Regions from separate parts of the Kluyvera sp. CHPC 1.2972 genome, predicted to be linked through region 2. Evidence: predicted binding sites of a transcription regulator. Region 2 holds the regulator's gene; each other region holds the start of a gene.
The links. The regulator sigma-54, encoded in region 2, starts transcription at its own class of promoters, with help from an activator protein. The targets are predictions, from matches to a motif close to GTTGGCACANNTTTCGCTNT.

Region 1 (3,263 bases), on a different contig from region 2:
CCGATGCGGCGTAAGGTGAGCTTCGGTTTTCCGACCGGGGCGGCAGGCTGTAGGTTGCTCGGCAGCAGGTTCACCACCTCACGGTAGGCCTGGGAGACGGTGTTGCCGATAATCACCTGGCACTGGTTGTCATTACGCACCACGCCCAGCACGCCGCTGATGCCCTTGAGGCTGGCGCTGTCGACCTGCGTTTCATCTTTCAGTACAAAGCGCAGGCGGGTCATGCAGTGCGTGACGGCGGAGATGTTCTCCACGCCGCCAAGCGCGCCCACCACGGATTGCGCCAGAGCCGCATAGTTTTTAGACATCGGAAAATCCTGTTTTATCAGTAGGGTACTTATCGCTCATCGCCCGGTGTGGCGGGGTGATGAAACGCTGCATAGGAAACCGGTTCCACATAATATTCATGTGTTATTTTTGTTACATCAAGATCTAATTTTTGTTTTTGGTTAATTCGTGAAACCGATCACATGAACCAACATTGGGCAAAAAGCGCGCAGATCGGTGGATGCTGAAAATAGCGAAACGGTGAAGTACACTGCTGGCAAATGATTTCTCAAAGGTATGACTATGACGACAATGCTGGAGGTGGCGCGACGGGCGGGCGTGTCGAAAGCCACCGTATCCCGGGTGCTATCGGGCAACGGTTATGTCAGTCAGGAGACGAAAGACCGGGTGTTTCTGGCCATTGAAGAGAGTGGCTATCGGCCTAATCTTCTGGCGCGTAATCTGGCGACCAAAAAGACGCAGACGCTGGGGCTGGTGGTCACCAACACGCTCTATCACGGGGTCTATTTCAGCGAACTGCTGTTCCACGCGGCGAGCATGACCGAAGATCAGGGGCGGCGGTTGATTCTGGCGGACGGTAAGCACAGCGCGCAAGAAGAGCGGGACGCGATTCAGTATCTGCTCGACCTGCGCTGCGACGGCATTATTATTTATCCCCGTTTTCTGAGCGTCGACGATATTGACGACATTATTCAGCAGCAACAGCAGCCGATATTAGTGATTAACCGTCGGCTGCGGCGAAATAGCAGCCACTGCGTGTATTGCGATCAAAAATCCGCCAGCCAGAATGCGGTGGAGCGGTTAATTCTCCTTGGCCATCGCGATATTGCGTTTATTACCGGCTCGCTGGATTCTCCTACCGGTATTGAACGCCTGTCCGGCTATAAAGACGCGCTGACGAAGCACGGCATTACCGTGCGTAATGAGCTGATTGTGCAAGGAAAGTGGACGCCCGCGACCGGCGCCGCCGGAGTGGATGCGCTGCTGGACAGCAAGGTGAACTTTAGCGCGCTGGTTGCCAGTAATGACGATATGGCGGTCGGGGCGATTAAACGTCTGCATGCGCGCGGAATAAACGTACCGCAGCAGGTTTCGGTGCTGGGTTTTGATGATATTACTCTCGCACCGTATATGGTGCCGTCGCTCTCCAGCGTGCGAATTCCGGTCACGGAAATGATCAAAGAGACCATCCACCGCCTTATTTTTATGCTCGACGGCGGGGATTTTAAATATCAGCAAACCTTCCCTGGTGAACTGATTGAGCGTGAGTCCATCGTCCCCGGTCCGCACGCTTAGCGTCGTCATCTGTCATCTGTCATCTGTCATCGTCATAAGTGACGATGACAGCTTATCTCTCATCATCATCAATAAAATCTCCTTAAAAAACAGCTAACTAAAAGTTGGCTCGAATAATGCATTCTCCCGCGAATTCACTGTCATTGCTGGAGAAGTTGATGAACCGTTTCATCATTGCTGATGCGAGTAAATGTATTGGCTGCCGGACATGCGAAGTCGCATGCGTGGTTTCCCACCAGGAAGATCAGGACTGCGCCGCGCTGACGCCGCAATCTTTCCTGCCCCGTATTCACGTTATTAAAGGCGTAGATGTCTCTACCGCCACCGCCTGCCGCCAGTGCGAAGACGCGCCGTGCGCTAACGTCTGCCCGAACGGCGCAATCAGCCGCGACAAAGGCTTTATCCACGTGATGCAGGAACGCTGCATCGGCTGCAAAACCTGCGTGGTGGCGTGCCCTTATGGTGCGATGGAAGTGGTGGTGCGTCCGGTGGTTCGTAACAGCGGCGCGGGCCTGAAGGTGCGTGCGGAGAAAGCGGAAGCCAACAAATGTGACCTCTGCTACCACCGTGAAGCCGGTCCGGCCTGTATGGAAGCCTGCCCGACTCACGCGCTGTTTTGCGTCGACCGCAGCAAGCTTGAGCAGTTGAGCGCGGAAAAACGCCGTCGCGCCGCGCTTGATAGCGCCGCGTCTATCTCTCTTTAATCATCCTTATTTCTCTTTTAACAGGTCTGTTACTGATGAAAAAAATCACGAGTGTGTGCCCTTACTGTGGGGCTGGTTGCAAACTGAAGCTGGTTGTCGACAACGGTAAAATTATCCGCGCCGAGGCCGCCGACGGTAAAACCAACCAGAATGAGCTGTGCCTGAAGGGCTATTACGGCTGGGACTTTCTGAACGACACCAAGCTGCTGACCCCCCGATTAACGCAGCCGATGATCCGCTATGAAAAAGGCGGCAAGTTCACTCCCGTGAGCTGGGATGAGGCGATTCGCTACACCGCGAAGCGTCTTGGCGATATCAAAGCCAAATTCGGGCCGCGCGCCATTATGACCACTGGGTCATCGCGCGGCACCGGCAATGAAACCAACTACGTGATGCAGAAATTCGCCCGCGGCGTGCTGCACACCAATAACGTCGACTGCTGCGCGCGCGTCTGTCACGGCCCTTCAGTGGCCGGGCTTCAGGACGTGCTGGGCAACGGCGCGATGAGCAACAGCATCGGCGATATTGAAAACTCTCGCTGCCTGCTGGTCTTTGGCTACAACTGCGCGGACTCGCACCCGATTGTGGCGCGTCGCGTGATTAAGGCGAAAGACAAAGGGGCCAAAATTATCGTCTGCGATCCGCGTCGTATTGAAACCGCGCGCATCGCCGACCAGCATCTGCAGATGCGTAACGGCAGCAATATGGCGCTGGTGAATGCTTTCGCCCACGTGCTGCTGGAAGAAGACCTGTACGACCACGAGTACGTTTCTCGCTACACCACCGGGCTTGATGATTTGCGTGAAGTGGTTAAAGACTACGCACCGGAAGCGGTGGAATCGTTGACCGGTATTCCGGCCATGCAGGTTCGCCAGGCGATGCGTACCTACGCGGCCGCGCCGTCGGCGACCATTATGTGGGGCATGGGCGTCACCCAGTTTGGCCAAGCGGTTGACGTGGTGAAAGGGCTGGCAA
Region 2 (3,263 bases):
AGAGAGGGTGCAGGCGGCGGGTATCGCTGTAGCGACGAATCAGGGTGTTGCGATCGGCATCAAGGAACAGCAGCTGCGGAGAGAAGTTATCCGGCAGGTTTTCCATGGCCCGCTCAAAGATTTCGGGTGATTCGGGCATGTTACGCACGTCGATGCTGACGGCGGCCGATATTTCCCGGTCGGCGAGCGTTTTTGCCAGTTCTGGCAGCAGCACGACCGGCAGGTTATCGACGCAGTAGAAACCCATGTCTTCCAGCGCGCGTAAGGCGACCGATTTTCCCGAGCCAGAGCGGCCGCTGACGATCATCAGTACCATGTACCGTTTCTCCTCAGTACGATGTGATGTCCATTATGCATCATCGTGAGTTTCCGTATCGGTGATGATTTGATACAGCTCTTCGTCGCTCTGCGCAGCGCGCAGACGACGGCAAATGGTTTTATCCGCCAGACGTTTTGCCACCAGGGACAGCGTGTGCAGGTGGGTTTTGGTCTGGTCTGCCGGCACCAGGAGCGCAAAGAGTAAATCGACGGGCTGATTGTCGATAGCATCAAAGGCGATCGGGGTTTCCAGCTGCACAAACACGCCAACCGCGCGCAGCGTATCCTCTTCCAGCTTGCCGTGAGGAATGGCGATACCGTTACCAATACCGGTACTCCCCATCTTCTCGCGGGTCAAAATCGCCTCAAAGACCACCTGCGGAGGCAGGCTCAGCTGTTTTGCCGCCAGTTCGCTGATGATTTCCAGCGCGCGTTTCTTACTCTGACAGTGCACAGCACTGCGGGTACATTCCTGGTTAAGGACATTGCTCAGTTGAAGAGCCGAATCGTTATTTGTCATAATTTCACCTAAGCATCGCCCGGTATGCGGGCATATCGGGCGACTGCTCGGACAATCAATGTTGTTTTAGTTTGTCTTTATGCTTGTTTAACTGTCTCGCCAGTTTGTCGATCAAACCGTCGATGGCGGCGTACATATCCTTGCCTTCCGCGCTAGCATGAAGTTCGCCCCCGTTAACATGCAACGTTGCATCCGAGATGTGCGTCAATTTCTCCACCTTCAACACAATGTAGACCTGATTGATCCTCTCGAAATACTGTTCGAGCTTAACGAATTTCGCATTCACAAATTCGCGCATTGCATCGGTAATTTCGACGTTGTGTCCAGTGATGTTGAGTTGCATAGTGTCTTCCTTATCAGTGGTGTCAGACCAGTTGTTTACGCTGGTTAGACGGCGGAATGGATAAAGACTCTCGGTACTTTGCAACGGTACGCCGTGCCACCATGATACCCTGTTCAGAGAGCATGGTGGTCAGTTTACTGTCGCTCAGTGGTTTTGCGGGGTTCTCCGCGGCAATTAATTTCTTAACCAACGCGCGAATCGCCGTGGAAGAGGCTTCGCCGCCGCCCTCGGTACTCACGTGACTGGAGAAGAAATACTTAAGCTCGAAAATGCCTCGTGGGCTATGCAAATACTTTTGCGTGGTAACACGCGAAATGGTGGACTCGTGCATCTCGACGGTCTGGGCGATATCTGCCAGCACCATCGGTTTCATATACTCTTCGCCGAGATCGAAAAAGGCCTGCTGCTGTTCAACGATGCAGCGGCTGACCCGCAGCAGCGTATCGTTACGGCTCTCAAGGCTCTTAATCAGCCATTTTGCGTCCTGCAGGTTGCTGCGGATAAACTGGCTGTCGGCGTCGTTACGGGCATTGTTGCACATTCCCGCGTAGTGTTGGTTGATCTGCAGACGCGGTATGCTATCGGCGTTCAGCTCAACGACCCAGCGATCGTTCACCTTGCGCACCAGTACGTCTGGGATCACATACTCCGGTTCACCGGTCTGGATCGACTGGCCCGGACGTGGATCCAGCGACTGAATCAGATCCACCGCCTCTTTCAGCACGTCCTCTTTCAGCCGCGTGACGCGCATCAGTGAACGGAAATCGTGGTTGGCGAGCAGATCGAGATGATCGCTGATAATCAAACGGGCTTCAGCGATACGCGGCGTAGTGGGGGAGAACTGAGAAAGTTGGATCAGCAGGCAATCGCGGAGATCTTTGGCGGCGACGCCGACCGGATCGAAGCGTTGGATCCGCTTGAGCACGGCTTCCACTTCATCGAGGCCAACCTCTTCGTCACCAATGCCTTCAAGAATGTCTTCCACCGTGACGGTGAGGTAACCGGTATCGTCCACGGCGTCGACGATCGAGGTGGCAATCGCCCGGTCGGTATCGGTAAACGGCGTCAGCTCAACCTGCCACATCAGATAATCCTGAAGCGACTGGGTGGTTTCACCCTGATAAACCGGTAACTCATCGTCCTGATAATCAGCGCCGGTCCCGGAAGGGGTTCCGGCGGTATAGATCTCATCCCAACTGGCGTCGAGCGGCAGCTCTTCGGGCATATCGGGTTTTTCTAGCGCATCGACGCTGTCCAGCGTTTCGTTATCGACGGTTTCCTGAGTCTCTACTTCTTCGTGAAGATCGGTTTGCTCAAGCAGGGGATTGCTCTCCAGCGCTTGCTGGAGTTCCTGCTGAAGTTCCAGCGTAGACAGTTGCAGCAGACGGATTGCCTGTTGCAGCTGTGGCGTCATGGCAAGCTGTTGGCTGAGCCTTAATTGCAAACCTTGCTTCATGTTCAGAACGAATATCTCCCGCTAACGTCGTAAACCACTACCCTATCAGAGTCTGAAGTCTTCCCCAAGATACACGCGTTTAACATGTTCGTCTTGTAGGATCTCCTGAGGGGTACCGTGGGCAATCAGGTGCCCCTGGCTAACGATATAGGCCCGTTCACACACGGCCAGCGTTTCACGTACGTTGTGGTCGGTGATCAGCACGCCAAGGCCGCTGTCGCGGAGATGTTCGATAATGCGTTTGATATCGATAACGGAGATCGGGTCAACGCCAGCAAACGGTTCATCCAGCAGGATAAATTTCGGGTTTGCCGCCAACGCACGGGCGATTTCAACGCGGCGACGTTCACCGCCGGAAAGCGCTTGGCCAAGGCTGTCGCGCAGATGCTCGATGTGAAACTCTTCCATCAGCTCTTTGGCGCGGTCTTCACGCTGTTCGTTGCTGAGATCATCACGGATCTGCAGCACCGCCATCAGGTTGTCGTAGACGCTCAGGCGACGGAAGATGGAGGCTTCCTGCGGCAGATAGCCGATACCACGACGCGCGCGGGCGTGCAGCGGCAGCAGACTGATGTCTTCATCATCGATGATGATATTACCGGCATCACGAGGAACGATCCCGACCA
Region 3 (3,263 bases), on a different contig from region 2:
CGTGATGCAGCACGGGCATATCGCCCAGCGCGGTCAGCATGAGCAACTGGCAGCAGAGCAGGGCTGGTACCGCGATATGCACCGTTATCAACAGCTGGAGGCCGCGCTGAACGACGTGCCGGAAGAAGAGAAATCGGAGGTGGCCGATGCGTAGTTTTGGGCAACTGTGGCCAACCCTGAAGCGGCTGCTGGCCTATGGCTCACCGTGGCGTAAACCGCTGTCGATTGCGGTGGTCATGCTGTGGGTGGCCGCTGCCGCCGAAGTGAGTGGGCCGCTACTGATTAGCTATTTTATCGACAACATGGTGGCAAAAAATAGTCTGCCGCTGGGGACGGTCGCCGGGCTGGCGGCTGCCTATATCGGGCTGCAACTGCTGGCTGCTTCGCTGCACTACAGCCAGTCGCTGCTGTTTAACCGCGCGGCGGTCGGCGTGGTGCAACAGCTGCGTAGTGACGTGATGGACGCTGCGCTGCGCCAGCCGCTGAGCGAATTTGACACGCAGCCGGTAGGCCAGCTTATCTCCCGCGTCACCAACGATACGGAAGTGATCCGCGATCTGTACGTGACGGTGGTGGCGACGGTGCTGCGCAGTGCGGCGCTGATCGGCGCGATGCTGGTGGCGATGTTCAGTCTCGACTGGCGCATGGCGCTGGTGGCGATCGCTATCTTCCCGGCGGTGATGATCGTGATGGTGATTTATCAGCGCTACAGCACGCCTATCGTGCGCCGCGTTCGCGCCTATCTGGCGGATATTAACGATGGCTTCAACGAAGTCATCAACGGCATGAGCGTGATTCAGCAGTTCCGCCAGCAGATACGATTTGGCGAACGTATCGGCGACGTGAGCCGCTCACACTATCTGGCGCGCATGCAAACGCTGCGTCTGGACGGCTTCCTGCTGCGCCCGCTGCTGAGCCTGTTCTCTTCGCTGGTGCTGTGCGGCCTGCTGATGCTATTCGGCTTTAGCGCGCAGGGCTCCATTGAGGTCGGCGTACTGTACGCGTTTATCAGCTATCTGGGGCGTCTGAACGAGCCGTTGATTGAACTCACCACTCAGCAGTCGATGTTACAGCAGGCGGTGGTGGCCGGTGAGCGCGTGTTTGAACTGATGGATCGCCCGCGCCAGCAGTATGGAACCGATATGGCGCCGCTGGCGCGCGGTGATATCGATATCGACGATGTTTCATTTGCCTATCGCGATGACAAGCTGGTGCTGCAAAACATTTCGCTGTCGATTCCAGCACGCAGCTTTGTGGCGCTGGTGGGGCACACCGGCAGCGGCAAGAGTACGCTTGCCAGTCTGCTGATGGGTTATTACCCGCCTAACTCCGGTGAAATTCGCCTCGGTGGCCGCCCGTTACAAAGCCTGAGTCATCAGGTGCTGCGACAGGGCATCGCCGTGGTGCAACAGGATCCGGTGGTGCTGGCCGACTCCTTCTTTGCCAACGTCACGCTGGGGCGCGATATCAGCGAAGCACAGGTCTGGCAGGTGCTGGAAACCGTACAGCTGGCCGAGCTGGCGCGAGGAATGAGTGAGGGTATCTATACTCATCTGGGCGAGCAGGGTAACAACCTGTCGGTCGGGCAGAAGCAGCTGCTGGCGCTGGCCCGCGTGCTGGTTGAGACTCCGCAGGTGCTGATTCTGGACGAAGCCACCGCGAATATTGACTCCGGCACCGAGCGTGCGATTCAACATGCGTTGGCCGCCGTACGTCAGCGCACGACGCTGGTGGTGATCGCTCACCGTCTGTCGACCATCGTAGAAGCGGATACCATTATGGTGCTTCACCGTGGACAGGCCGTCGAGCAGGGGACTCACCAGCAACTGCTTGAAGCCAAAGGGCGTTACTGGCAGATGTATCAGCTACAGCTGGCCGGTGAAGAGCTAGCGGCCAGCGCCCAGGAGGATACGCTGACCGCGTAATGCACCACCGTCAGGCATTTTTCTAACAGATTGCTGTTGTGACACGCATCATGCACCCGCATGGTGCGTTTTTCTTTTAACGCCCGCCATCTTGCCGCCATAAACCCTGATTTTTACCGCTGGTCAGGGCTATTTTCATTTTTGGCATGCCCCTTGCTTTACCTCTTACGTGTTCGTAGCCATTACCGAATTCTGACTGGAGGGGATCTATGAAGCTGGTTACCGTGGTAATTAAACCATTCAAACTCGAAGACGTTCGCGAAGCGCTGTCTTCCATTGGCATTCAGGGCTTAACGGTGACGGAAGTGAAAGGCTTCGGTCGTCAGAAGGGTCATGCAGAGCTTTATCGCGGCGCGGAATACAGCGTCAACTTCCTGCCGAAAGTAAAAATTGATGTGGCTATCGCCGACGATCAGCTCGATGAGGTTGTCGATGTGATTAGCAAAGCCGCTTACACCGGAAAAATTGGCGACGGTAAGATTTTTGTCGCCGAACTGCAGCGCGTAATCCGTATTCGTACCGGCGAAGCCGACGAAGCAGCGCTGTAATTCCCAGCCAGCACAGTGATAGGGATCGAGATGATGAAAAAAACAATGGTAAAAACGGGGTTGAGCGCACTGGCGCTGTTGCCGGGTCTGGCGATGGCGGCACCGGCGGTGGTCGATAAAGCTGATAACGCCTTTATGATGCTGTGTACCGCACTGGTGCTGTTTATGACCATCCCGGGGATTGCGCTGTTTTACGGCGGCCTGATCCGCGGCAAGAACGTGCTCTCCATGCTGACGCAGGTTGCGGTGACTTTTGCGGTGGTCTGCGTATTGTGGGTGGTTTACGGCTACTCGCTGGCCTTCGGCACCGGCGGCAGCTTCTTTGGCAGCTTCGACTGGGTGATGCTGAAAAATATCAAGATTACTGACCTGATGGGCTCGTTCTATCAGTATATCCACGTCGCGTTCCAGGGCTCCTTCGCCTGTATCACCGTGGGCCTTATCGTTGGCGCGCTGGCGGAGCGTATTCGCTTCTCTGCGGTGCTGATTTTTGTGGTGATTTGGCTGACCCTCTCCTACGTGCCGATTGCACACATGGTCTGGGGCGGCGGTCTGCTGGCGAGCCACGGTGCGCTCGACTTTGCGGGCGGTACAGTGGTGCACATTAACGCCGCGGTGGCAGGCCTGGTGGGTGCTTACCTGATTGGCAAGCGCGTGGGCTTTGGCAAAGAAGCGTTCAAACCGCACAACCTGCCGATGGTGTTTATCGGTACCGCGATCCTCTACTTTGGCTGGTTTGGCTTCAACGCCGGTTCTGCCAGTGCGGCGAACGAAATTGCCGGTCTGGCCT

Region 1: the regulator sigma-54 is predicted to act here: its motif matches at 1,688-1,707, upstream of hydN (electron transport protein HydN).
Region 3: the regulator sigma-54 is predicted to act here: its motif matches at 2,066-2,085, upstream of glnK (P-II family nitrogen regulator).

The regions. Positions count from the first base shown of each region.
Region 1 covers NZ_JAPKIB010000010.1:46,329-49,591, forward strand. The annotation lists gene ascF (PTS cellobiose/arbutin/salicin transporter subunit IIBC) at 1-308, opposite strand, end outside; gene V6944_RS15695 (LacI family DNA-binding transcriptional regulator) at 571-1,584, shown strand; gene hydN (electron transport protein HydN) at 1,743-2,288, shown strand; gene fdhF (formate dehydrogenase subunit alpha) at 2,324-3,263, shown strand, end outside.
Region 2 covers NZ_JAPKIB010000004.1:59,993-63,255, forward strand. The annotation lists gene rapZ (RNase adapter RapZ) at 1-316, opposite strand, end outside; gene ptsN (PTS IIA-like nitrogen regulatory protein PtsN) at 350-838, opposite strand; gene hpf (ribosome hibernation promoting factor) at 894-1,181, opposite strand; gene rpoN (RNA polymerase factor sigma-54) at 1,204-2,637, opposite strand; gene lptB (LPS export ABC transporter ATP-binding protein) at 2,683-3,263, opposite strand, start outside.
Region 3 covers NZ_JAPKIB010000005.1:247,259-250,521, forward strand. The annotation lists gene V6944_RS11330 (SmdA family multidrug ABC transporter permease/ATP-binding protein) at 1-154, shown strand, start outside; gene V6944_RS11335 (SmdB family multidrug efflux ABC transporter permease/ATP-binding protein) at 147-1,925, shown strand; gene glnK (P-II family nitrogen regulator) at 2,135-2,473, shown strand; gene amtB (ammonium transporter AmtB) at 2,507-3,263, shown strand, end outside.